Regions from separate parts of the Neobacillus sp. NPDC097160 genome, predicted to be linked through region 1. Evidence: riboswitches for the same ligand, from Rfam matches in the RefSeq annotation. Region 1 holds a riboswitch; each other region holds the start of a gene.
What was found. A riboswitch is a leader RNA that binds a small molecule or an ion and turns the genes downstream of it on or off. The one in region 1 is predicted to bind thiamine pyrophosphate.
Positions count from the first base shown of each region.

Region 2: linked by a shared signal. The riboswitch ahead of thiT (energy-coupled thiamine transporter ThiT) and the one ahead of ACIQXV_RS23615 (ABC transporter substrate-binding protein) in region 1 are both predicted to bind thiamine pyrophosphate.
Region 3: linked by a shared signal. The riboswitch ahead of thiM (hydroxyethylthiazole kinase) and the one ahead of ACIQXV_RS23615 (ABC transporter substrate-binding protein) in region 1 are both predicted to bind thiamine pyrophosphate.

Region 1 is NZ_JBIWDU010000019.1:61,157-69,234, reverse strand. It holds gene ACIQXV_RS23650 (acetyl-CoA C-acyltransferase) at 1-39, opposite strand, end outside; gene ACIQXV_RS23645 (AMP-binding protein) at 35-1,522, opposite strand; gene ACIQXV_RS23640 (biotin transporter BioY) at 1,776-2,339, opposite strand; gene ACIQXV_RS23635 (TatD family hydrolase) at 2,688-3,452, opposite strand; gene ACIQXV_RS23630 (ABC transporter ATP-binding protein) at 3,467-4,207, opposite strand; gene ACIQXV_RS23625 (ABC transporter permease) at 4,210-4,971, opposite strand; gene ACIQXV_RS23620 (thiamine-binding protein) at 4,971-5,261, opposite strand; gene ACIQXV_RS23615 (ABC transporter substrate-binding protein) at 5,274-6,269, opposite strand; TPP riboswitch at 6,457-6,566, opposite strand; gene ACIQXV_RS23610 (DUF6054 family protein) at 6,909-7,250, shown strand; gene ACIQXV_RS23605 (XdhC family protein) at 7,732-8,078, shown strand, end outside.
Region 2 is NZ_JBIWDU010000012.1:104,071-112,148, forward strand. It holds gene ACIQXV_RS17850 (histidine kinase N-terminal domain-containing protein) at 1-771, opposite strand, end outside; TPP riboswitch at 991-1,100, shown strand; gene thiT (energy-coupled thiamine transporter ThiT) at 1,223-1,810, shown strand; gene ACIQXV_RS17860 (FeoA family protein) at 1,958-2,182, shown strand; gene feoB (ferrous iron transport protein B) at 2,182-4,185, shown strand; gene ACIQXV_RS17870 (FeoB-associated Cys-rich membrane protein) at 4,207-4,362, shown strand; gene ACIQXV_RS17875 (helix-turn-helix transcriptional regulator) at 4,475-4,930, shown strand; gene ACIQXV_RS17880 (transglycosylase domain-containing protein) at 5,058-7,106, shown strand; gene sigY (RNA polymerase sigma factor SigY) at 7,277-7,834, shown strand; gene ACIQXV_RS17890 (YxlC family protein) at 7,788-8,078, shown strand, end outside.
Region 3 is NZ_JBIWDU010000006.1:145,994-154,071, reverse strand. It holds gene thiE (thiamine phosphate synthase) at 1-281, opposite strand, end outside; gene thiD (bifunctional hydroxymethylpyrimidine kinase/phosphomethylpyrimidine kinase) at 278-1,096, opposite strand; gene thiM (hydroxyethylthiazole kinase) at 1,111-1,917, opposite strand; TPP riboswitch at 1,999-2,108, opposite strand; gene ACIQXV_RS10570 (hypothetical protein) at 2,464-2,802, shown strand; gene galU (UTP--glucose-1-phosphate uridylyltransferase GalU) at 2,976-3,848, opposite strand; gene ACIQXV_RS10560 (HipA family kinase) at 3,877-4,653, opposite strand; gene ACIQXV_RS10555 (glycosyltransferase family 4 protein) at 4,653-5,768, opposite strand; gene ACIQXV_RS10550 (serine/threonine-protein kinase) at 5,858-6,895, opposite strand; gene ACIQXV_RS10545 (agmatinase family protein) at 7,159-8,078, opposite strand, start outside.

The DNA of each region.
Region 1 (8,078 bases):
CGGCGTGCGTTTCGCTTGGACGATTACGGCTCTTTTAATGGTTCGTCACCTTGCTTTCAATAAATTCTTTCACTTGCGGACGGGCAATTTTACCGCTTGTTGTATACGGCATTTCCTCAATGAAAAACCATAGGCGCGGGATTTTAAAGGAGGATAAATGCTGTCTGCAAAATCGTTTTAGCTCGATTTTTGAAGTAGTTCCTTTCACGACTGCCGCGGCAACCTGGCCCCAGTAAGGATCGTCAATACCGATAACTGCTACTTCTTCGACATTCGGGTGGGCACTAATGACTTTTTCAATTTCTTCAGGAAAAATATTGATTGCTCCGTATAAAATCATATTTTTTTCCCGACCGGAGAGATAGAGAAAACCATCCTCATCTAAATATCCCATATCATCGACCGTTATCCAGCCATTTTCATCATAAATATAATGGATTCGCCGATGACCGGTATGATCGCTCGCTTCATTTTTATCTAAATATCCAAGGAAAACCATCTTACTTTTTACAAAAATTTTCCCAGGTTCATTCGGTTGTGCAAGCTCTGAGTTAGAACGACGAATTTCAATTTCTACTTGATGACAGGGCCTGCCAACTGACCCTGGTTTCCGGATATTATCCTTGTCGGTTAACACTGTAACAAAACTCAGTTCACTCGCCCCATAGAATTCATACATCGAAAAACGTGGAAACATCCGCTGTATCTGCTGCTTGGAATGCTCCTCCCACTTTGCCCCGGAGGAAAGAATTTTAATCGGTTTATCAACGCTCTGTCCTTTCGCAAGTAAGGCGGCGATCATGGTCGGCACGACATAGACAGCGGTGATAGACTGTGATTCGATTAATGATAGGGTTTTGGCAGGAGAGAATTTTTCGGGAAGATAGATGCTCCCTCCCAAATATAAGGTACTAATGGCTCCATACAGGAAATGGGAATGAATGAGCGCACCTGGAATGACAACATGATCGTCTTCGTTCAGCTGAAAATCAATTCGGCTGCAGTCAAAGCTTGCCACCCATGAGTTATGCGATCGAATGAATGCTTTCGGCTGCCCAGTTGTGCCCGAGGTAAATCCCATATAAAATGGGAGATTTCCCTCCGCAACCGTACTCCTATTTATGGAGGCATGTTTGATTTCTTGAAGACAATCTTCCCATAACAGGACGGCTGGATGGAGGTGCTTGACTTTTGGGTACAGCTCGCTCGTTGTAACGAGAATGGAAGGGCCGGATAGTGTTAATCGGTTTTGCAGTTCTACTTCCGTCCATTTCATATCGAAGAGGACAGAGGTCCAGCCAGCGGTGGCCGCCCCCGTGAAAAGCTGAAGGAAGGAGGCGCCGTTTGGCAGCAACATACCCAATGTTTGATTAGAAAGCTTAAGCGAGTCAAGCCAATTGGCAGTCTGGTTTACCAGATTAGACCACAGGCGATAGCTAATTTTTTCAGTTCCCGTTTCAATCGCGATTTTATCTGGAAAAAGCTGAGCGGATTTTATGTAAGTTTCCGTAATGGCAGGCAAAGGATATACCTCTCTTTATCATATTCTATTAAAAGTCTAAACCAAAAGCTGATAAAAAACTATCTTGAGCCTCAACTCCCAACCCTGCTATGGAAATAAATTTAGATAACAAGCCGTAGTCACCTAATAAAGGCGGTGAGAGCAGGGCTAGACTTCACATCTTTCGTCTAGTGAAATGGGTATTTCACGTTAACTGGTTAATGTGATTCATTTTTGCGGCGCTCCGCCCCTTTTTCACAGAAAAAGAGACACATTAAAGTGTCTCAGCGTTTTTATGCACGTTCCGTTTAATGACAGGGGATTTCAACAGCCTGTGAACAAGGAAGGATGCAAGGGTTGCCTTTATAAGATCTCCGGGAACGTAAGCCAGACTAGTTAGGATTGCCTTATTAACAGGAATATGCAAAATAAAAGCCTGTACAGGAATACCGATTAAATAGAGCAAAAATATTCCTACTGTCAGGTTTATCAGTAATATGTAGCCCAATTTTAATTTGCTAAAACGAGATATTAAATAACCGACGCAAAAAGCGGTAAGAGGGTAGGCAAATAAGTAGCCTGCGCTCGGTCCGACAAATACAGCTGGGCCGCCGCGGCCGCCAGATAAAAGCGGTGCACCGGCTGCCACAACCAATAAGAAAACCGTCATGCTCATGGCTCCAAGGCGCCCGCCCAACACTCCACCAGCTAGCAGTACACCTAATGTCTGGATGGTAATCGGTACAGGTGTAAATGAAAGCATGATGGGAGGAATAAATCCTAAAACTCCCATAAAAGCCGCTAGTAAAGCAACATATGTAATATCTAAAATCTTCATCGTCCATCTCCCAATGCATATTATATATTTTCAATTTCATTTTATAAGGGAGATATAAACATTGTCAACTTAATTTTTAATTTGGTTAACATTTTAAATATGGACACCAAAATCACCAATTGGCAAAGGGAAACCTTCACGAATGGAAGGTCTATTTGCATTAGGGGAGAAACTCCTGATGGACAAAGAGAAAAGCGGCGGCTGGTGAAAGATTCCCTGCCGCTTACTTTGACAAAATTCGGGTGATTCTATGCACGAAAATCTATTTAATTATTGGAGGAACCTATGGGATCGAAGCTAATTTTTGATATAGATCCATTAAACAGAGAAATCAGTATTCTTTCTTCATTAAATAGAAAAGAATGATTTAGCATTATAAAAAACGTGATGATAAACCTCATCTATTGAAAGCTTCTTGATTTGGGAGATGATTTTAATAGATTCTTTCATCATGGAAGGATGAGTCATTTTTCCAGTGAAAGGTCCTTCAAAAGGCCATGGACCATCTGTTTCGACCATGATTTGTTGAAGAGGATAGAATTGAACGAGCTGTTGAATCTCCTCTTCATACAAAACATCGGGCGTGACAGAAATGTAGTACCCGTTTTCTGCCATTCGCTTTATCGTTTTGGAATCACCTTTGAACCAATGGAAATGGGCTTTTGGAAGGGAGTATCTTTCCAAAAGGTCACAAACGATGGGGGCGTCTTCATAAACAGCATGAAGGATAATAGGTTTTTCTAATTCTTTACTTAGTTTTATAAATGCTTCTAATAGTTCAATGTATGGGCCTCGTTGAAGAGTCGTTAGTTTTTGTTCTTTTCCTAAATAATATGGAAGACCCACTTCACCAATTGCGACCATGTTCTTTTGATTGCTCTTTATCCAATTGAAAAGTTCATCCATTTGTTCCTCTGTAGGAGGCGTTTGTTCAGGATGATAACCGTAAGCAGGCTTAACTTTTGAGTATATCTTAGCAAGATCCATATTTTTTTTACTGGATTCCAAATCAAAAGAAACGGATATGAGTGCTTCTAAAGAAGGGTCCCTTTCAATGATATCCTTTATTTCTTGATTGTTATAATGATCTAAATGAATATGTGCATCAATCATTTTTAGCAACTTAATCACTCTCCTGTTTTTTTGAGAGAATAGTAAATTTTCCTTTTCCATTCTAAGAACTTGTCTTCTAGAAATAGACTTTCCTCTCTTGGGCGTGAAAAAGGAACGTGAAATTCGGCTGCTACTTGAGAAGGTTTATTGGATAAAACAATAATTCGGTCTGATAGAAATAATGCTTCTTCAATATTATGGGTCACAAAAAGGATGGTTCTGCGATGTTCTTCCCAAATCGATAAAAGCCATTTTTGCATATCAAGTCTTGTTAATTCATCCAAGGCAGAAAAAGGTTCGTCCAAACAAATAATGGATTGAGGACTTAATAAAGCTCGAATAAAGGATGCCCTTTGTTTCATCCCACCTGATAATTCATGAGGATACGCATTTTCGTAACCAGATAATCCAGCGATAGCGATCATTTCTAATGCTGCTTCTTTCTCTTTTTTTCCTTGAAGCTCTTGCCCTAGCAAAACATTTTCAAGAATCGTTCTCCAAGGAAGGAGAGAAGTGGTTTGTGGCATATAACTAATAAATCCCCGTTTTCCGTTAATGACTTGATGATCTAAATGAATGGTTCCGTGATCTGGTGAGAGAATTCCTCCGATCAGACTAAAAATCGTACTTTTTCCACTACCTGATGGCCCAAGAATGGAAACAAACTCATTCTTTTCAACTGTGAATGCGAGATTCTTGATCACTTCATTCTTGTCAAATTGCTTAGAAATATTGGAAACCTTAAGATGACTCACTTTCATTTCGCCCCTTTCAACTGCCACCGAACGAGCCAGCGCTCAATAAGAGCAATGATTGAAAAAAATAATAAACTTAATGTCACAATCGCAAATATGGCCACAAAAACTCGATCTGTTCGGAAGGATGAGGATGCAAGGGTCATATACACACCGATACCATCCTTCGCTCCAAGCCATTCAGAAATAACTGCACCCATAACACTGTAGGTAGCGGATATTTTTAAACCTGAAAAAAGGGAAGGAAGGGCATAGGGCAGCTCCAGCTTCCAAAATAATTGCTTATTCGATGCTCCTGCCATAATCATGTAATGCTTTAACTCATTGGAAGTTTGCTTAAATCCATCTAAAGCGGCAACCGTGATGGGAAAAAAGCAAACGAGCGTGATGACGATCATTTTGGGTAATAATCCAAAGCCAAACCAAATCACTAAAAGAGGAGCTAGGACGATAATCGGAATGTTTTGCGATATGATGAGCAACGGATAAATCGATTCCCGAATGAAAGGAAGTAAGTGTAATAGAATAGCCGTAAGTAGACCGATTAGTAAACCTAGTGCAAATCCGAGTAAAGATAGTTTGATTGTTGATAATAAATGTGGGTAAAAGTTAGACCAACCATCAAAACCCTCATAAAATATTTTTGTCGGAGTGGGTAAAAGCCAATTTGGAATTTCGGATATAATTGCAACCGTTTCCCATACAATGAATAAAAGGAGGAGAACCAGTAATGGTCTCCACCCTTTCGATATGATTTTTATCATTATCTATATTTCTCCGTAAGTTGACCCATGGAGATGCCAGATGGTTGGTACAAAACTTTTATTTGGGAGATAACGTTACTGCTGCCCATCTCAATCATGCGATCGTTCATTTTCGTGATAACCTGCAGTAATTGCTGTAAATCGCCTTCCATTGTTGTTTCAAGAGGATGTACCTCGAATTTTACCCCTGACTCTTGAATCACTCGGATTGCTTCATCTACATAAGGAATAACACTTTCGCCATTTTTTGTTTTTGGTATGATTTGAATACTGATCAGTGAATTTGTCATTTCATAACCCCCTTATTGTGGTAAAAATTGATTTGTAAATGCTTCTTTGGAATCAAGCTTTTTCTCAAGAAGTCCATTGTCAAACATCCATGAAGCATAATTTTCCCATACTTTTTGTTTTTGCTCGCCCCATCTCGGTGCATCATCTTGATATTTAGAGGCTAACCATTCTTGACTTTTCTTAACAAGCTTTGGATCCAAGTCAGGCACTGCTTTAATTAAAATGTCAGCAGCATCGGATGGATGTTTAATAGCAAATTCATATCCTTTAGAAACAGCTTTTACAACAGCTTTTACTGTATCTGGGTTTTCTTTAATCATGTTTTCATTCGTTGCGAGAACTGGCGTGTAATAATCGAGTTTATCGGAATAGTCTGTTAAGTACACCATATTGAGCGTTTCTCCACGCAGCTCTGCCTCTACACCAGTCCAGCCATAATAAATCCATGCGAAATCGATGTCTCGTTTCACAGCTGTAAAGAAATCAGTATCTCCCATATTTACAATCGAAACTTTATTCACATCGGCATTTTCTTTTTTCATTAATGAAGAAATAACAGATTCTTCAACAGGTGAGCCCCAGCCACCGTATGTTTTACCTACAAAGTCCTTTGGTGTAACAATGTTCTTCGAAACTGGTGAGGCAAAACCAGATGTATTATGTTGAATGATCGCTGCTATAGAAACAAGAGGAACGCCTTGTATACGGGCCTGTGTGATCGATTCTTGATAACTTACGCCAAACTCTGATTTACCTGAAGCCACAAGCTGATCTGCTCCAGCATCACCTGGCATAATGATGTTCACATCTAATCCTTCGTCTTTAAAATAGCCTTTTTCTTTTGCAACATATAAACCGGTATGATTCGTGTTTGGTGTCCAATCTAGTACAACAGATACCTTTTTCAGAGAGTGTTTGTCTTTCTTTTTCGTTTCTGATCCTGAATTCTGATTGCTACAGCCCGCAATCATTAATAATGAACATAATACGATTAACCACTTTTTCATTCCTCTTCCTCCTATGTACATAATTAGAAAAGCGCAAGCGCCCTGGTCAGCGGCGTATGACCTCCTCGAAAAAGCTAACGCTTTTTCTTCGTGCGGTGCTTATGCTGCCGAAGCTTTCCTTGTGGAGCTAGACAATAAAAAAGCACCCTAGTGGAGAACCTAGGGCGCATATAAGCAAACAATTTCAATTGTTCAAGAATATGTTCCCTCCGCTGGTATCAACCAGATCAGGTACTAAGAGTCAACATCTTAAGGATGTAATCTCAACCGGCAACACCGGTTCCCCTACAATTCTAGCTATTAAATTATATTCCCAACTCATTATAACAGAAACCTTTATTTTGACTAGTACAAAATATGGTGATTTGGTAGAAAGGAGTGAAACCAAGAACAAATAAACAATTAACTAGTAAAGAAAATCCAGTCACAATAGCCAAAAAATTAACATCGTCTAATATCACTTCGGAAGGATTCACAATATTTTTGGAACTTTTTGATTAAGGATGCTAATGACAAGAAAGATATTAGAAAATGAAACTAAAATAAATTCAAAACGTATGGAAGGATAAGATTCCCATAAAATATGAAAGGTATTTTGTTGATTTTAGTATAGGAAGATATTTTTTAGGGGGAGAACATATGGACGTTAGTGAAATTATCGTGTCGATAACACCTAAAGAAGCAAGTGAGAAGATAGAAGAAGCAATTGTAAATGGAAGTATTTCAGGTACATTAATTGACCGCTATCATCGTTCAATCGGGAATTTCGAATTCATAGTATTAGTGTTTGAAAAATATTATTTTCGCTCAGGTAATCGTGGTTCCATGACCATTACCATCGATAACTTGGAAGGGGCTGCAAAAGTACATGCAGCAGCATCAGGCACTGCCCAAGGAGCAATCTTCCGGTTTGATTGGGGGGCGGGGAACAGTTTTATTAATAGTGTCATAGATACTTTAGAACCGTTTAGAGCAAAATAAACTATATTGTAGCAAAAAATGTATGCCGGCTGTTGTTCCAAAGGAATTACAGCTTTTTTTGTTGGCCGTTGTCAAATCAATCATTTAAAGGTTTCGCATTACACTCTATTCTCTAATTAATCATGTATCACATTAGAAATTGCTTGGAGTCAGAATCTCAAAAAAATATCCGGCAATAGGCCGGATAAAAAAATATATATTAAAAGGGGGTTGAAAGGCTATGAAAAGATCATGTCCGATTCATGTATTCATCATAATCTCTAGAAATGAACAAATTATGAATAAACCATTAAAAGTGTTTAAAATCATTAAAAACAAAATATATTGACAAATCAGAATTTAGAAATAATAATATAGGTTATTACTAAAATTTGCTAAACACTTCTTCATTAATCTCTATAAAATGTAAACGCTTAATCTAGAAAGGGAGTTAATTAATCATTATTCTTTAATGGTAATTTCTAATTTAAGGGAGGGCAACATGCAGGCAATATATAAGGAAATAATTCGATGTAAGAGCCTTGGTTTAGAGGGTGTTCTTGGAACAATTATTTCTACACAAGGTTCCACTTATCAAAAGACCGGCGCAAAATGCTTTATAGCAGGAGATGGACAGTTTACTGGACTGGTAAGCGGAGGGTGCGTTGAGGGTGATTTAAAAGAGATCGCTTTTCAAGTAATCGAAAATGGACAGCCTAAAATCGTAAATTATAATTTTCAAGGTGAAGGAGATCTTTTATGGGGGCTGGGCTTGGGATGTAATGGCAAAATGAATATTTTGCTAGAACCATATTCTCCAATTCGAGACTTGGCGAAATCAGAACAAAT
Region 2 (8,078 bases), on a different contig from region 1:
ACTTAAATCTTTTTTGATTTTTACTTTGCCGTCCAGAATACTAGGATAAAGGAAGTTTAATACCTCATCAATAAGCGTATTTAACCCAAATTGTACTTTTTCCTTCCCAATTAATTCTTTTTTAGAAAGTAATAAGAACTGTGATATTCGAAAATTAAGCTGATCTAATTCACTTGAAATGATATCCAAATATCTCATGTTTGGAAAATCTGCTTTAAGTAACTGAATAAACCCTTGAACAGATGTGAGTGGGTTTCTAAATTCATGAATAAAGCTTGAAGTCATCTGTCCGAGAAGTGTCAAACGATCTTGATGTGTCGAGTCAATGAACATCGTCTTTTCTTCTATGATTTTATTTTTCGCTTCCGAAAAATGGGATACGGCAAAATATAGAAATTTATCAAAGCAAAAATTGATCATATTGATCGATTCTTGCATATCTGACCATGACATTCCTGTTTTACTTAAATAGCTGTACAAAATCGTTCTGCCAAGATTAACATTGTAGACAAAATCACCTATGTTAATATCGGCCAAAACTCTTTCTTCTGACACTTCTATCGCAATGTTTTCAATCATGTCTACTAGTTCTTTTTTAGATCTTAAATGCATCGTTAGTAACACATTTAATAGAGCTACCCCGTTTTCGCGAATTTTCAATTTGAAGGGGTCTCCGTGGTTAATGACAATAGCATCTTCCCATTCTTGTACCAATTTTTCTTTGTTTTGATTAAAAAAAGCAATTAAATCCGTTTGTTCTCCCGTAAACATGTTGTTTCCCCCTATGGTATTAACAAAACTGATTACCATCTTAAATTCGCTGATGAAGGCAAAAATCCTTTTTTAATGAAAGATAAAAAAATTTTCCCAATATGATTTTTGCTGAATAATATGATAAAACGGCTCTTTTAATAGTATCACAGTGGAAATGTAATAATTTCCTTGTAAAAACCATAAAAGAATAGTATATTTTGTATGGAATCAATTGAATACTTCCACAGGGGGAGCTGCTATTAGGGCGGCTGAGAGTGAACGTTTTAAGTTCTGACCCTATGAACCTGTTAGTTAACGCTAGCGTAGGGATGTGGTTTGCCGGATATTAAAGCAATGCAGACAATCCTTTTTGTCTTGCATTGCTTTTTTTGTTTGCGCTTAATTTAGATACCCAGTTAATTGTAGGAAGATATCAAACGACTCCAAACATGAATAGGGGGGAAGAAGAATGAACAAAAAGAGAAGTAACACGCTATTTATTACGGAAATTGCTGTTTTTACCGCACTTGCCTACTTACTTGATCTGTTATCAGGTTTCTTAATGGCAAGATTTTGGCCGCAGGGTGGATCCATTTCTATTGCTATGGTCCCAATTTTTCTCATGGCCTATCGCTGGGGAATAAAGGGTGGCCTGCTAACAGGCTTCTTACTAGGTCTATTACAATTTATCCTAGGTTTTGCCCAAATTTATACCATTGTTCAAGGTATTATCGATTATTTTATTGCTTTTACAGTTGTGGGCTTAGCAGGCGTTTTTGTTGGTCAAATTCAAAAAGCCCTTGCGGAAGGAAATAAAGGGAAATGGATGATATTCACAATAATTGGAGCCTTTTTTGGAAGTTTTCTCCGCTATCTATGTCATGTGGTTTCCGGGATCGTTTTCTTCGGTGAATATGCACCTAAGGGCCAGCCGGTAACAACCTACTCGCTCATATATAATGGAACCTATATGCTCCCTAGCTTCGTCATCAGTGCGATTATCATCATTCTTGTGATCGGTGCAATGCCAAAGAAAAGTTTTTTACAAGAACATTAATATGGAGTGAAAAAGAAAGGCAAATTGCTTTTCTTTTTTTTTTCGAACTTTTGTCACAAAATTAGTATGCCCTTTCCCTAAAAAAAGTGTTAAAATGTCAATATAGAAAGATAATCATTCTCAATTAACCTAGATAGGGTGATATACATGTTTGGTTCTTTAAAAGCAGGAGATAAGGGAAAGATCATAGACATTTCTCATGTTGGTCACCTGGTACAAAGACGCTTGCTTGACTTAGGGATTACCGAAGGATCAGAAGTGTGTGTGAAATGCGTCATGCCGTTTGGCGGGCCGATTATGATTGAATCATGCGGACAATGTGTTGGCATTCGCCGTAAAGAAGCAGTTCAGATTGAAGTGGAGAGAATATAATGGAAATCGCTCTTATTGGAAACCCGAATACTGGGAAAACTTCATTGTTTAATAATCTAACAGGTTCCTATGAGTATGTTGGTAACTGGAGCGGTGTTACAGTTGAAAAAAAAGTTGGCGTATTCAAAAATAATATCGGCCAATTAATTGATTTACCTGGTGTCTACACACTTAATCCGCTTTCAAAGGATGAAGGTGTTGTGACCTCATTCTTTTTAAATGAGTCCGTTGATCGCTTGCTAAATATATTAGATGCTTCACAATTAGAACGGAATTTACATTTAACGCTTCAATTACTTGAGTTTGAAAAGCCAGCCCTTATCGGCCTTAATATGATGGATGTGGCGAATAAACGCGGGATTCAAATAGACGCTTCGAAGCTTTCGCGTGCTCTCGGTGTCCCTGTTGTTCCTGTCGTGGCAAGAAGCGGAAAAGGCTGTGACAAGCTAGTAGATGTCGTATCTACAAAATCAATCGAGCCTGCCAGAAAGAACCTTGTGTACTATGGCAAAGAGGTGGAAGAGGCCATTACAGCATTGACTGGTGAACTAATCGGCGAGACCAGCCACTCTCCACGCTTTCTTGCTATTCAATATATTGAAGGAAATGAATACGTTAAAAACTATGTAAATAGTATTGCCAATGCTCAAAAGCTAAATGGAATTATTGTGAATTTGGAGTCAAAGTTACAGAAACATTATGATATCAAATCGTTAGCAAATTTCATCTATTTAAAGAGAAAAGAAGTCATTGAAAAAATAGTAGCTGAAGTAGCAAGAAAGAGTGATTCGACAATCCCGTTATCTGAAAAAATTGACTCAATCGTGACAAATCGTTACCTAGGGATGCCGATCTTTTTGCTGCTCATGTATCTGATGTTTATGCTGACATTTGATTGGCTGGGCACGCCGCTGTCAGATGTTTTAGATGGCTTTTTAACTGGACCAGTAACCACTGGATTTGAAAATGTTTTATCTGCTATTAATGCATCAGCGTTTATCCATGCTTTAATTATTGAAGGATTGGTCGCAGGGGTTGGCGGAGTTCTCGTATTTGTACCGCAAATCTTTATTCTTTTCTTCTTTATTTCATTATTAGAGGACTCTGGTTACATGGCACGAGTTGCTTTGGTAATGGATAGAATCATGGAATCAGTTGGCCTGAACGGCAAGGCGTTTATTCCGATGATGATCGGTTTTGGCTGTAACGTACCTGGAATTATGGCGGCGAGAACGATTGAAACACCAAGAGAGCGTTTATTGACCATTTTGTTAACGCCATTAATGTCATGTTCTGCCCGTTTGCCTGTATATGCCTTATTTGTTGGAGCATTTTTTGCAGGCCATAAGGCATTTGTCGTCCTTAGCCTTTATGTTCTTGGGATTGTCGTGGCTTTAATTCTAGCAAAAATCTTTTCTACCACTTTATTAAAATCAGAAACATCATTATTTGTAATCGAGCTGCCGCCATATAGACTTCCGCAGTTCCAGTCATTATGGAGAAGTACTTGGGATAAAGGGAAAGGGTTTGTAAGAAAGGCTGGAACCTTTATTTTTGCCGGTTCTGTCTTTATCTGGCTATTATCATATGCAGGGCCAAACGGATTAAAAGTAGATATGGACCATAGCTACTTAGCCGCGATCGGAAATGTGATCGCCCCAATTTTTGATCCAATTGGTTTTGGGACATGGCAGGCATCCGCATCATTAATTACCGGATTCCTTGCGAAAGAAGCCATTATCTCAACGATGAATATTATTTATTTTGTTCCGAACAATGCCAGCCTGCAGGGATTATTGGCTGATTACTACACACCGCTTGCTGCCTATAGCTTTATGGTTTTTATTTTGTTGTATATTCCATGCTTGGCAACCGTAGCAACGATTTATAAAGAAACCGGATCCAAAAAATGGACGGCTTTTTCAATGATTTATGCATTCGTGATTGCTTATGTTTTGTCCTTGATTATTTATCAAGGCGGAAAGCTGTTTGGACTGGTTTAATTCGAAAAAGAGGTGGAACAAATGATTGCCAGTATTTTGATAGGTGTAGCTATTTTTGGATATGCAAGCTGGGCTTTGGTGAGGTTTATTAATAAATCGAAAAAGGGAAAATGTGCTGCCTGTGACCTGAAAAATTCATGTTCAAGTCAGTGTGGAATTCCTCCGGAAGTGAAATAAATGTTTGTAAAAACTGCTATCGAGGATGATGGCAGTTTTTGTTCTTTAAATTTGAATGATGCGGGGAACTTGTGTAAAATTACACTAGATGCAATTGAAGGAAGGGCTTAAAATGACCAGGGATGAAATTATTATGCAGGTTTCTGAAAAGCTTCGCCTGATTCGGACTGAAGCAGGGTATACGCAGGATAAAATGGCGGATATTATTGGTGTATCGAAGAAAACACTTGTGCAAATTGAAAAAGGAAGAGTTCTTGCCAACTGGTCTACTGTAGTTTCGATTTGTGCCCTTTTTCGAGAAACGGAAACGGTCCAATTTTTATTTGGAAACGAGCCCCTAGAAGTGTTAGAAACAGTTGCCCTCGATGGCATCGATCTCCGTAAAACCAAAACGTTGGGCGGTCGGGTTTGGTGGAGAGTGCTAACACAGAAAAATGGATTTATTCTCCAACAAAATATTTTAAGTAAACATTTTCGGATACTAGATGAGCGAAATTACCGCATCTTTAGCAGTTTTGATGAAAAGCTTTCAAAACAGCGCTTTAAAGAATTATCAAAGAGTGAATAATAATGAAGAAATGGAAAAGATGGGCTCCAACGCTCATCTTTTTTTCGTAACCTAACCGACATAAAAGCAAGCAAAATATCGAAAAGTATACCTGTTATAGAGATTACAGATAAAGGATGTCATCGAATTGGTATTTAAAGATAAAGTGATTGCCATTTTTAAGAACTGGAAAAAGTGGCATTTGCTCCAAATAATCGTTTTACTTGTGCTAATTTTGATTCTAAGTTTTTTTGGACTTCTAGCTTATTTTTCTAAGGATGCCGATATTTCAGAGCTAAAAAATGAGCTTCCACAGCCTACCGTTTTTTATGATGTCAGTGGGAATGTGGCAAGTAAGGTGTCTGCCAATAAAAATGAAGGTGTTCCAATCAAGGAAGTTCCCGATTCAATGAAAAATGCCATCGTTGCCATCGAGGACCATCGATTTTACCGACATAACGGTGTTGATTTAATTGGTACGTCTAGAGCTCTTTTCCGTGATCTAAAAGCAGGCGGAATGGTCGAAGGCGGCAGTACGATCACACAGCAATTGACGAAAAATACAATTCTTACTTCTGAAAAAACTCTGAAAAGAAAAATGCAGGAAGTATTTTTAGCCATTGCAGTTGAAAGGGAATACACGAAACAAGAAATACTACAAATGTATTTAAACCAAATTTATTTTGGAAATGGTGCCTATGGAATTAAACAAGCTGCCGGCAAATATTTTGCTAAAGAGGTTAAAGACCTGTCAATAAGCGAATCTGCATTATTAGCTGGATTAATTAAAGCTCCATCGGCACTTAATCCATACGAGCATATGGAACAAGCGACGGAGCGCCGCAATCTGGTGTTAGTGCAAATGAAGCAGCAAGGGTTTATTTCCAGCGACCAATATGAAAAGGCAAAACAGGAAAAAGTGGTTTTGAATGATAAAGGCGGCGACCCGTTCCGCGGGAAATACCCATATTATGTCGATCAAGTATTAGATGAGGCCATTCGTGAGTACGGGTTTACCCAGGATGAATTACTGACAGGCGGCTATCAAATTTATACAGAGCTTGATCCAGCGATGCAAACGGCGATGGAGAGTTCTTATACGAATGATGCCTTATTTCCAAATGGTCAAGATCCTCTTGTGCAAAGCGGGGGTATTTTAATTGATCCCAAAACTGGCGGGATCAGGGCACTTGCCGGTGGAAGAGGAGAGCATACCTTTAGAGGCTATAATCGTGGCTCCCAATTAAAAGCGCAGCCAGGATCTTCCTTTAAACCTTTGGCCGTCTACACCCCGGCACTTGAAGAAGGCTGGAAAATAACGGATATGTTAAAAGACGAGCAAATGAATTTTGGGAATTATCAACCTAGTAATTACGACCATCAATATGCAGGAGAAGTCCCGATGTATGAGGCGGTAAAGGAATCAAAAAATGTCTCTGCTGTTTGGCTCCTTAATGAGTTAGGGATTGAAAAAGGGATAGATTCCGTAAAGCGATTTGGTATTTCATTAGATAAAGAAGATGCGAATTTATCAATGGCCCTTGGCGGCTTGCATAAAGGTGTTTCTCCATTGAACATGGCTGAAGCCTTTTCCGTTTTTCCGAATAACGGTGTAAGGATCAAAGCGCATGTGATTAAAAAAATTGTGGATGCCGATGGGACGATCGTGGCTGAATGGAAGGTTCAAAAAGAGCAAGTTACGACAAAAGCTGTAACCGATAATATGACGACGATGCTGCTTGGTGTGGTCGAGCAGGGGACAGGAAAACCGGCACAAATACCCGGACGTGAAACGGCAGGGAAAACCGGTTCTACTCAGGTTCCAATTAAAGGAATCAATGGCTTGAAGGATCAATGGTTTGTCGGCTATACACCGCAGTTAGTGGGTGCCATTTGGGTTGGCTATGATAAAACAGATGCTGAGCATTATATAACGCCAACCAGCGGTACAGGATCATCGGTTATTTTCCGTGAAGTCATGAAAGAAGCTTTAAAAAATTCACCAAACGAAAGCTTCAAGGTGCCTCATATTTCTTCATTTATTGAACAGAGAAAAAAGGAAGAAGAAAAGAAAAATGGTTTCCAAGAGAAATTTAACAATGAAGTGCAAAAATGGGAAGAAAAATGGAACAAACAAAAAGAGAAGTGGAAGGACAAAGGGAAAGACAAGGGTAAAGGGCATGATAATGGTCATTAACCTCCAGGAAAGGCGCGGCGGAGTTCGTGCGTGAGAATGTATGTACATTTATTGACATTTATCTAAAATAAAACGAAGCTAAAAATTAGTGTGAACGAAATTCTATTTTATTCGTCTAAATGATATAGAGATAAGCAAGGTTGATGGGGGAAAGAGAGGGCTATTGCCGAATGGATGCATTGATTAAAAATGCGAAAAAAGGGGACCATCTTGCTTTTGCCATGTTGTTTAAAGAGAATTATCCATTCCTTGTAAAGTATTTAATGAAAATTACAATGAATCCCGATACTGCCGAAGAACTAGCACAGGAGACAATGGCGAAATGTGTGCAGAAGATTCACCTTTATAATGGTCAGAGTAAATTTACCACATGGCTGATTTCAATCGCGACAAATACATATATTGACCAATGTCGAAAATTGAAGCGAGAGAAAAACTGGCAGGGACAAGAGGAAGTATTTCGTAAGTTGAAATGGCATTTTGAAAGCAGGAATGAAGAATGGAATGACGCTCTTGAGGCGCTCGGGAAGCTGCCTGAGGACGTTCGGATTCCCATAATTTTGAAGCATTATTATGGGTATTCATACGAAGAAATTGGAGATTGGATGAAAATTTCTCCCGGAACAGTTAAATCAAGGGTGCATAATGGAATAAAGTCAGTCAGAAGGGAGCTGAAGCTGGGTGAAGAAACAGAAAGTCATTATACTCGACAACGAACAGCAAAATAAACAAGACTTTGATACTATTCACGAGCTGCAAGAGGGGTTACAAAGAATCGATCAATTCCCTGTCTATTCGCCCAATTTACAATGGTTTGAACAAATGGTGATTCAAGAGCAGCAGACCAAAAGGAAAAAATTATTTAGAGATTTATCGGTCTTTTTTATGATTGCATTGATCATTTTAAGTGGAATGATTATAACCCTATATCAAATGCCAGTTATTTTTATTCTTGTGCAAATTATCACCACC
Region 3 (8,078 bases), on a different contig from region 1:
TCCTCTTGTCCGATATGAACCCCGTCTGCTCCAATTACAAGCGCCAACTCGATATCATCATTGACAATAAAAGGAATCTGGTGCTCTTTGCAGATTGCTTGAAGTTCTTTTGCCAGGCTCAATTTTTCGGAACCTGTTAATGCCCCTTTTCCCTTTTCACGGAATTGAAAAAGGGTGATACCACCAGCAATGGCTTCTTTTAATACTTCCTCTGGTTCTTTCAAGCAATTCGGACTGCCCATGATAAAATAAACACGTAATGCGGCTTGCAAATCATTCATGACCTTGCCAACTCCTTAATGTATTTTCTTTTTCCATATGCCCAATGGTTTGTCGGACCATGTCCATGGCCGATGGCAATACCATCTTCAATGGCTGCTTGAATGAAATCCTTCGCTGTTAAAACAGCATCATATACGCTTGTGCCCTTCGCCAATTCGGCGGTAATGACGGCTGAGAAGGTACATCCCGTTCCGTGTGTGTTTTTTGTTTGGATCCGCTTGCTGGTAAAGTTGTGGAATTCATTCCCGTCAAAAAATAAATCAGTGGATTCAATTTCGTTTTCATCATGACCGCCTTTAATCACGACATTTCTGACTCCAAGCTCGTATAGCCTTACTGCAGCCTCTCTTTTATCTTCAAGGGTTTGGATTTTCATTCCCGTTAAAACTTCCGCCTCCGGAATATTCGGTGTAATGACTTCGGCAAGCGGCAATAAATAGGTTTTCATAGCGAAAATGGCTTCCTGTTGTAATAAAGAAGCGCCGCCTTTGGCAATCATCACAGGGTCAACAACCACATTTTCCCATTTGTATTTTTTGAGATTAGCAGAAACAGCTTCGATAATTTCTGTGCTAAAAAGCATGCCTGTTTTCACGGCATCCGCACCCATATCCTCTCCGAGTGCTTGCATCTGTTTGGCAACGGCCTCTGACGTCATGGGGTACACAGCATGGACTCCTACTGTATTTTGCGCCGTAACAGCCGTCAATGCTGACATCCCAAAAACCCCTAATTCCTGAAACGTCTTCAAATCTGCTTGAATTCCTGCGCCGCCGCCGCTGTCGGAACCTGCTATCGTTAATGCTTTTTTCATCTTACATTCCTCCACTAGATTTTTTTAAAAGAAGCATAACCATTTAAGTCTTCACTCGAAACCAACGATAATTGATTTAAAAATTCAATTTGAAAGCTGCCCGGTCCAAGCTCGGCTGTTTTCTTCGCCGCCTTTTCTGCGGCAACGCCATAGTAGGTTAAGGCAGCGACCGAGGCTTGGATTAAATCCCTTTCCACCCCCGCAAAAGCGCCAATTACCGAAGTTAATAGGCATCCCGTTCCGGTTACTTTGGTCAAAATTGGATGTCCATTGGCAACTACATAAGTATTTTCACCGTCTGATACAATATCCTCTTTTCCAGTTATTACGACAACACAATGTAATTTTCGAGCAGCTGTGATCGCAAGGTCTTTAATGTTCCCTTTTGCATTTCCTCCATCCACACCCTTAATTTCCCACTTTTCACCAATAACATTGGCAATCTCGGCCGCATTTCCTCTAATCACGGCGACCTTGACTTCATTCATCACTCGTTGGGCTGTTTCCGTTCGATACGGTGTAGCCCCCGCACCTACCGGGTCAAATATGACCGGAACATCGTGCTCATTGGCAGACTTACCAGCCAGGAGCATGGCTTCCACTGTTTGCGGGTTTAATGTGCCAATATTCAAAACTAGTGAACTTGCAATCGTAGCCATATCCGCTGCTTCCTCTTTTGCATTTGCCATTACCGGTGAAGCTCCTAGTGCAAGGAGCCCATTGGCCGTGAAATTGGTAACGACTACATTGGTGATATTATGTATTAGCGGGTTTACCTTCCTTACTTTTTCCAACGTTTCACACAAGCTTCTTTTTTCCAAACCAATCTCCCCTTTTCTTTTTCAACATAAAAAAACCAGATCCATAAATTGGACCTGGTTAGGTAGAAAGCGAAAAATTACCATTTCACTCGACTACTTTCCTACGCTGGTATTACCCAGATCAGGTCCAAAGGGTTAAAAACATTACCGTTTTCTCTCAGCCTGATTACAGGGCACCCCTAGTAGATACATCACATATTAAATTAAGTACATATTAACGCTGATTACCATTGAAGTAAAGAAAATTGTTCCAACTTTTTTAGTTTAGAACATAATTCCGGTAAATGCTTCATCACATGGAGGAACATCATTCGCCCCTCCAATTCCCGACACAAAAACTCGAGAATTGTCTGTTCATGCGCTTTCCCAAGGAATATTTCCTATGATATTGTCATAAATATGCTCGTTTTTCATCTCTTTTAAAAAATGGGACAGCCCTTTTCTTCTCTGTTCGTTATATTCGTTTATGCTTGTCCAAGAGTTTTACATATTATATTTCTTAAAAGAGTCTCTAAATGTTAAAAAATTTTAAAGGTGGGCATAAAAATGAGTAAAAATAATTACAAGAATCATGAACAAACAACCATTTTATCGATCGATAGCGATGCACTAATCGAGAATAACACACAGGTTGTTAATGAGCTGCCAGAGATTCAACAAGAACAAGTCGATGTTTTTTCAGAGTTAAAAAAACAACTTGCAAATAGCCTCTTCGAGAGTAGCACACAACTTGTTAGCAGCCTTTCAGAGATTCAATCACATATAGCTAGTGAACTTTCAGCAATTAGACTAGAACTGCTAACCATAAAAGAAGAAAATACCAAACTATTAGATCAAATTACCTATATTGAACAAAATTATAAGGTGAAGAAAAAGAAGAAGTGACCGATTCGATAACTGTCCTTGATTACTTTTCAAGCTAGACAGCAATTGAAGAATAACTTCTGACTGATTTCTCCGTTTTATAGCGAAATAGCCAAGGCAATTCTTTGCCTTGGCTCTTCTAGTGGTTAATAGGAGAAGGATGTTGAAGTAGCCAAAATTGGCTTCTTTTTCCTTTATCCTTTGAAGATTTCACCCAAAAAGGCGAGGATCTCTTCTCGTGTGTCGTCTCTTTTTAGGGCAAGGTCGATCGTTGCTTTGAGGTACCCTATTTTGTCGCCGATGTCATAGCGGATTCCTTCGAAGTTATATGCCAAGACAGCCTGCTGTTTATTTAATTCGTTAATGGCGTCGGTTAGTTGTAATTCGTTACCTTGCCCAATTGGAAGCCGTTCTAATATGGAAAAAATCTCTGGCTTTAATATATAACGCCCCATAACGGCAAGTGTAGACGGAGCCTCTTCTACCTTTGGCTTTTCCACTAATGATTCGATTGAATATAAAGTCTCCTCAATCATCGCACCTTTTGGCTTAATTATTCCATATTTACTTACGTCCTGTTCTTGAACATTCTGAATGGCAACGACAGAACTATTATAATACTCGAATACATTCATGAGTTGTTTTAAACAAGGAACCTCTGACACGACAATATCGTCGCCCAACATAACCGCAAATGGTTCATCACCAACAATATTTTTGGCACAAAGAATAGCATCGCCGAGTCCGTCCGGTGCTTTTTGGCGAACATAATATATATTCACTAAACTAGATATTCTCTGAACTTCCTCTAAAACGGCTAAATTATCTTTTCGCTGCAGCAACTCTTCAAGCTCATAGGATTTATCGAAATGATCCTCTATAGACCGCTTCCCCCTGCCGGTTATGATAATTATTTCCTCAATCCCCGACGCCACAGCCTCTTCTATAATATATTGAATAGTTGGTTTATCAACAAGCGGAATCATTTCCTTTGGGATTGCTTTCGTTGCAGGTAAAAAACGTGTCCCGAGGCCGGCTGCTGGAATAATGGCCTTACGGATTTTCATAAACTCCCTCCCTTCTAAAAAGATTTTCTTACTTTTCGTCTTTCACATGCAATGGCCGATAGACCTTTTTCAAAAATTTATGCATCAGTTCAGGCAGGATTTTTTTTCTTCTTGTTACCAACGTACTGACAATCGCCTTTTTTTCCTCCTTCGAAACCATCCAGTCATCAGGAATGAGTGAGACTATTTCTTCCATTAAGTGAATGGGCATGGTTTGAATCAATTCAAGGTGTTCAGTAAAACTTTGTTCGCTTTCAATAAATTGCGCCATTAATTGATGTGTCGCACTTTTCAATACTTCTACTGGCAGATTTTCTAAATCAGCATCAAGCCAGTTGGATGTTCCGAAAATCTCAGCTTGGTCTATCATCCATAATTGGAAATTACTGTACTCTGCTTCTCGTAAAAGAATGTTTTTCCTGGTTCGATCACGATTACATAGCCAATAATCCAGTAAAATGATCCCTGCAAGAGATTGATGGTTCATTATATTAGAGACATGGGAAACCTGATGTCCATTTAAGCAATCCGGCAAGTACAACGAGGCGAATTGGAACTGGGTCTGATGCACTTCAGTAAGTTTCGCAACTTGTTTCGAAAATTCTTGGGGAATATCCACTAATCGGGCAAATGGAACAGGCAAACCAAGATATCGTGCCAAGCAATATCCTACCCACTCATTAGGCAGAGTTTTTTCAAAACCAGGTTGAAAAAATTTAACCACGTAGTCCTGTCCATCATTAAAAGTGATTAAATGTGCATTCGATTTCCCTTCCAATTTCTTTTGATAGGCAACAGGTTTCATCACGCAGTATCCACCTCACCGTCAGCACCTTTATTCTTTTGAATGATTTTTGTTAACAAATGAATATAGTCATCTGCTACAGCTTGGATCGAAAATTGTTGTTGAACATGGTCCATTGCTGCTTGCGACATCTGTTGCTGGCGTACCGGGTCATCTAGGATGCTATATAACTGATTGACCGCATCTTCGACATTTTGTCCACGAAAAAGCAATCCCGTCTCCCCTTCTGCCACTAATTCCGTAACAGGCATCATTCTAGAAGCAACAACGGGAACACCGCAAATCATCGATTCAATAAACGTATTGCCAAACGATTCTGATTTGGTTGTCGCGAGGGTGCAGCCGCCTGATTGCCGAATTTTTGCATAAACATGTGGCATTTGCTGATAGGGAATGACTGGAAACCATTTGATGATCTCGGTGAGCCCTTCCTCTTCCCACGCTGCCTTAAATTCTTCGCGCTGCACACTTTGTGCGCCTCCTATAATCCAAATTTCAATATCGCTGCGTTCATTTTTCATCATTTTTGCCGCCTCAAGCAACATTGGCCAGTTCTTACGTTTGTCCAATCTGCCAATCCAGCCGATAATTTTTTTATCGGCAATGAGCGTGGGGGCACTGTTGATATCGATTTCCTCGGTGGATAATGCCCGGAAAAAAGTTGTATCCACGCCGTTGTAAATCACATGAATAGGGACGTCATTTGTCAGAATAGAGACTAACCGTTTTTGATAGTGTGAAGGAACAACGATACATTCTGGCTGAATTCCTTTGAATGATTTAAGGTGAGGTATGAGCTTTATGAGCTCGGGGGTTCGAGCCTCCACAATGACAGGGCCGTGATATTTAGCTTTTCTAATCCATTTATAGGCTGCACTTGTGTCGACAACAATGATGGCGTCATAGGCGTTGTTTTTAATAATGTTTATAATCTCCTGTTCATCCTTTGTTAAATAAACCTGAGCAATATCCTGCATGATATGGAGCCCGCCGTGGTCTGTCGTATATAAAAATTCAGTATTAATTCCATGCTGTTTAAAATAAATCGATCGGTTTCTCCATCCGGCATTTACCCCGCCAACGGTGAGGAGCCGCCAGATTACAAGTACTTTCATTCAGCTTTCTCCTTATTTTTATTTGGGACCTCCTCTGTTAAAAAGTAAAATAATAGGGCCCCCATTTTTATATAAGTCTGCTATTTGTATCATCTATGAAGGAGTTTCCTGTTTTTATGACCGCTTCTGCGATCCCGATAATGGTATCTTTCTCCTTCAAAGCGCTTCCGATTGTGGTGTTTATCATTTTCACGGCGGGATTCCCCTGCGAAACGTTTTCCTTCATTGCGATTTCGGTCCCTTTCGGAATTTCGATCCTTCTCTCCCTTTCGATCACCATCAGGGAATAGCTCCTGCTCTCGGGCATCCCAATACTCATCAATTTTTTCCATCACAGTATCCGGGTTCTTACCCCGTGCAAGCATTGTCTTGATCCATTCTTCTTTGAATACTTTATGGACCAAGCCTTGCAGCTGTGCAACATATTTTTCCTCCTCCTCCGTCGTTAGGAGCTGGGTGCTTAAATTTTTCAAAGTATCTTTGTCAGGTGTTTCTGGAAGTAAAATTTGATATATTTGATGAGAAATCTCTTCCATTCGGATATAGTGCAGCCATTCCGCATAAACTTCCGGAGCCATTTCTTGAACATGTGCTAAAAAGATTGCTTTATTTTCTTCCCCTAGTGAGGTCAATAATTTCCGTGGATACGGATAAACGCGGTCACGCCAAACTGTTCTTGCGACGTCAATTACCTTCAAGTTGCCATCTGGCTGCAGGTAGATTTGCCTTTTATGATGGTCGATCCGCTCATAGCCAATTTTTTTAAACGTGATTAACATCTCAAGTAGCTTGGCGGATAATGCTTCGGAAAGGGGCTGAGATTGTAAGTACTCTCGAATATCGACACCTTTGATAATATCCATCGCAATATAGAGTGGTCCTTTCGCATGGATGGTCGGAAATAGATTTGTTCCTTTTCCAAGGGATAGGGCATAGTGTTCTCGTTCACAATCCTCTTCGTTCCCGAATACTTTCACACAAACATCGTCAGAAACTTGGAAGACCGCACCTTGACGCCCTTTCCCTAGCATGATTAACGTGGAATTGTTCACTACTTCCACGTCCGAATTTACTACATTAGTAACTTTTATATCTTTTAACCTGTTTTCTAATTGTTTACTATTCACATTTTTCCTCCTTACATAGAATCATCTTTATTCGGCAGCGATTCAGATGATTTGCTGGTCACAAACCACTTTCTAATCCCTTACTTCCTGCTGGATTTTGCAGCTTGTTTAATAAAACCATTCTTAAAAACTGCAATAAAAACGACTCCCCTTTGTTGCCTACTATAGTAAATTCAACTAAGGGGAAAAATGTTAAGGCAAGCGTCTAAAAAACAAAAAAAGGACAACTCTACGTTGTCCATTCCATATATGGTGCCTGACACCTATCTCAGCATTACCCCAGTGAGAAAGGTTAAAAATACGTGGGTGCCGAGTTTTACGGTTGGCTGCACGTTGGTGTCTTTTAGTGGGTCGAGGCAGACAATGTCCATTGCGTTGACTTTTGGATGTTTTGCAGCTGCCAGTACCCCTTCTAGCAGTTCCGCTGTTGTCATCCCCCCCGGCGTTGATGCCGGTACCCCTGGAGCATAGGCGATATCTAGGACATCCATGTCAACCGTAAAATAAATGGTGTCGACCCTCTCAGCCAGTTCTGCCAAACACTGGCGGACCGTTTCTTCAACGCCTTTTTTCCTGGCATTTCGAAGTGTTATATAGGTGACGCCCTTCTCATCAGCGTACCGCTTCAAATCCTTCGTATTGAAAAAACCATGCAATCCAATGTTGTACATATTGGATCCCTTTACAACACCGCTTTCAATCAAGTTCCGCATCGGTGTCCCGTTGGAGGGTCCATTATCAGACAGATCCCGTAAATCAAAATGGGTATCAAACTGGAGAATTCCAATTTTCTCGTCCGGCCGTGCCTGATGCAATCCTTTTACCATCATCGCAGTAATCGAATGGTCACCGCCAATCGCACACACCTTTGACGTTTTAAAATGTTCATGGATCACCGCGGATGCTTGGATAATATTGTCATGACAGCGGTGAATATCGGTGACGTGCATCGGAATATCACCAACATCGACCGCCATTCTTGACGATAGATCTACATCCTCATCCAAATTATAGGTGGTAAACCCCTTCCAAGCGCGGCGGAAAGCATCCGGAAATTCAGAAGCGCCCGAAGCACTAATCGATGAACGGGAAAGCGGAACACCGACAACGACAAAATCGGCATCCTTGCTTTTTTCAGAATCAGCATCGGCGGTGAGCGGCTGAATCCACTCGTGGACCTTGG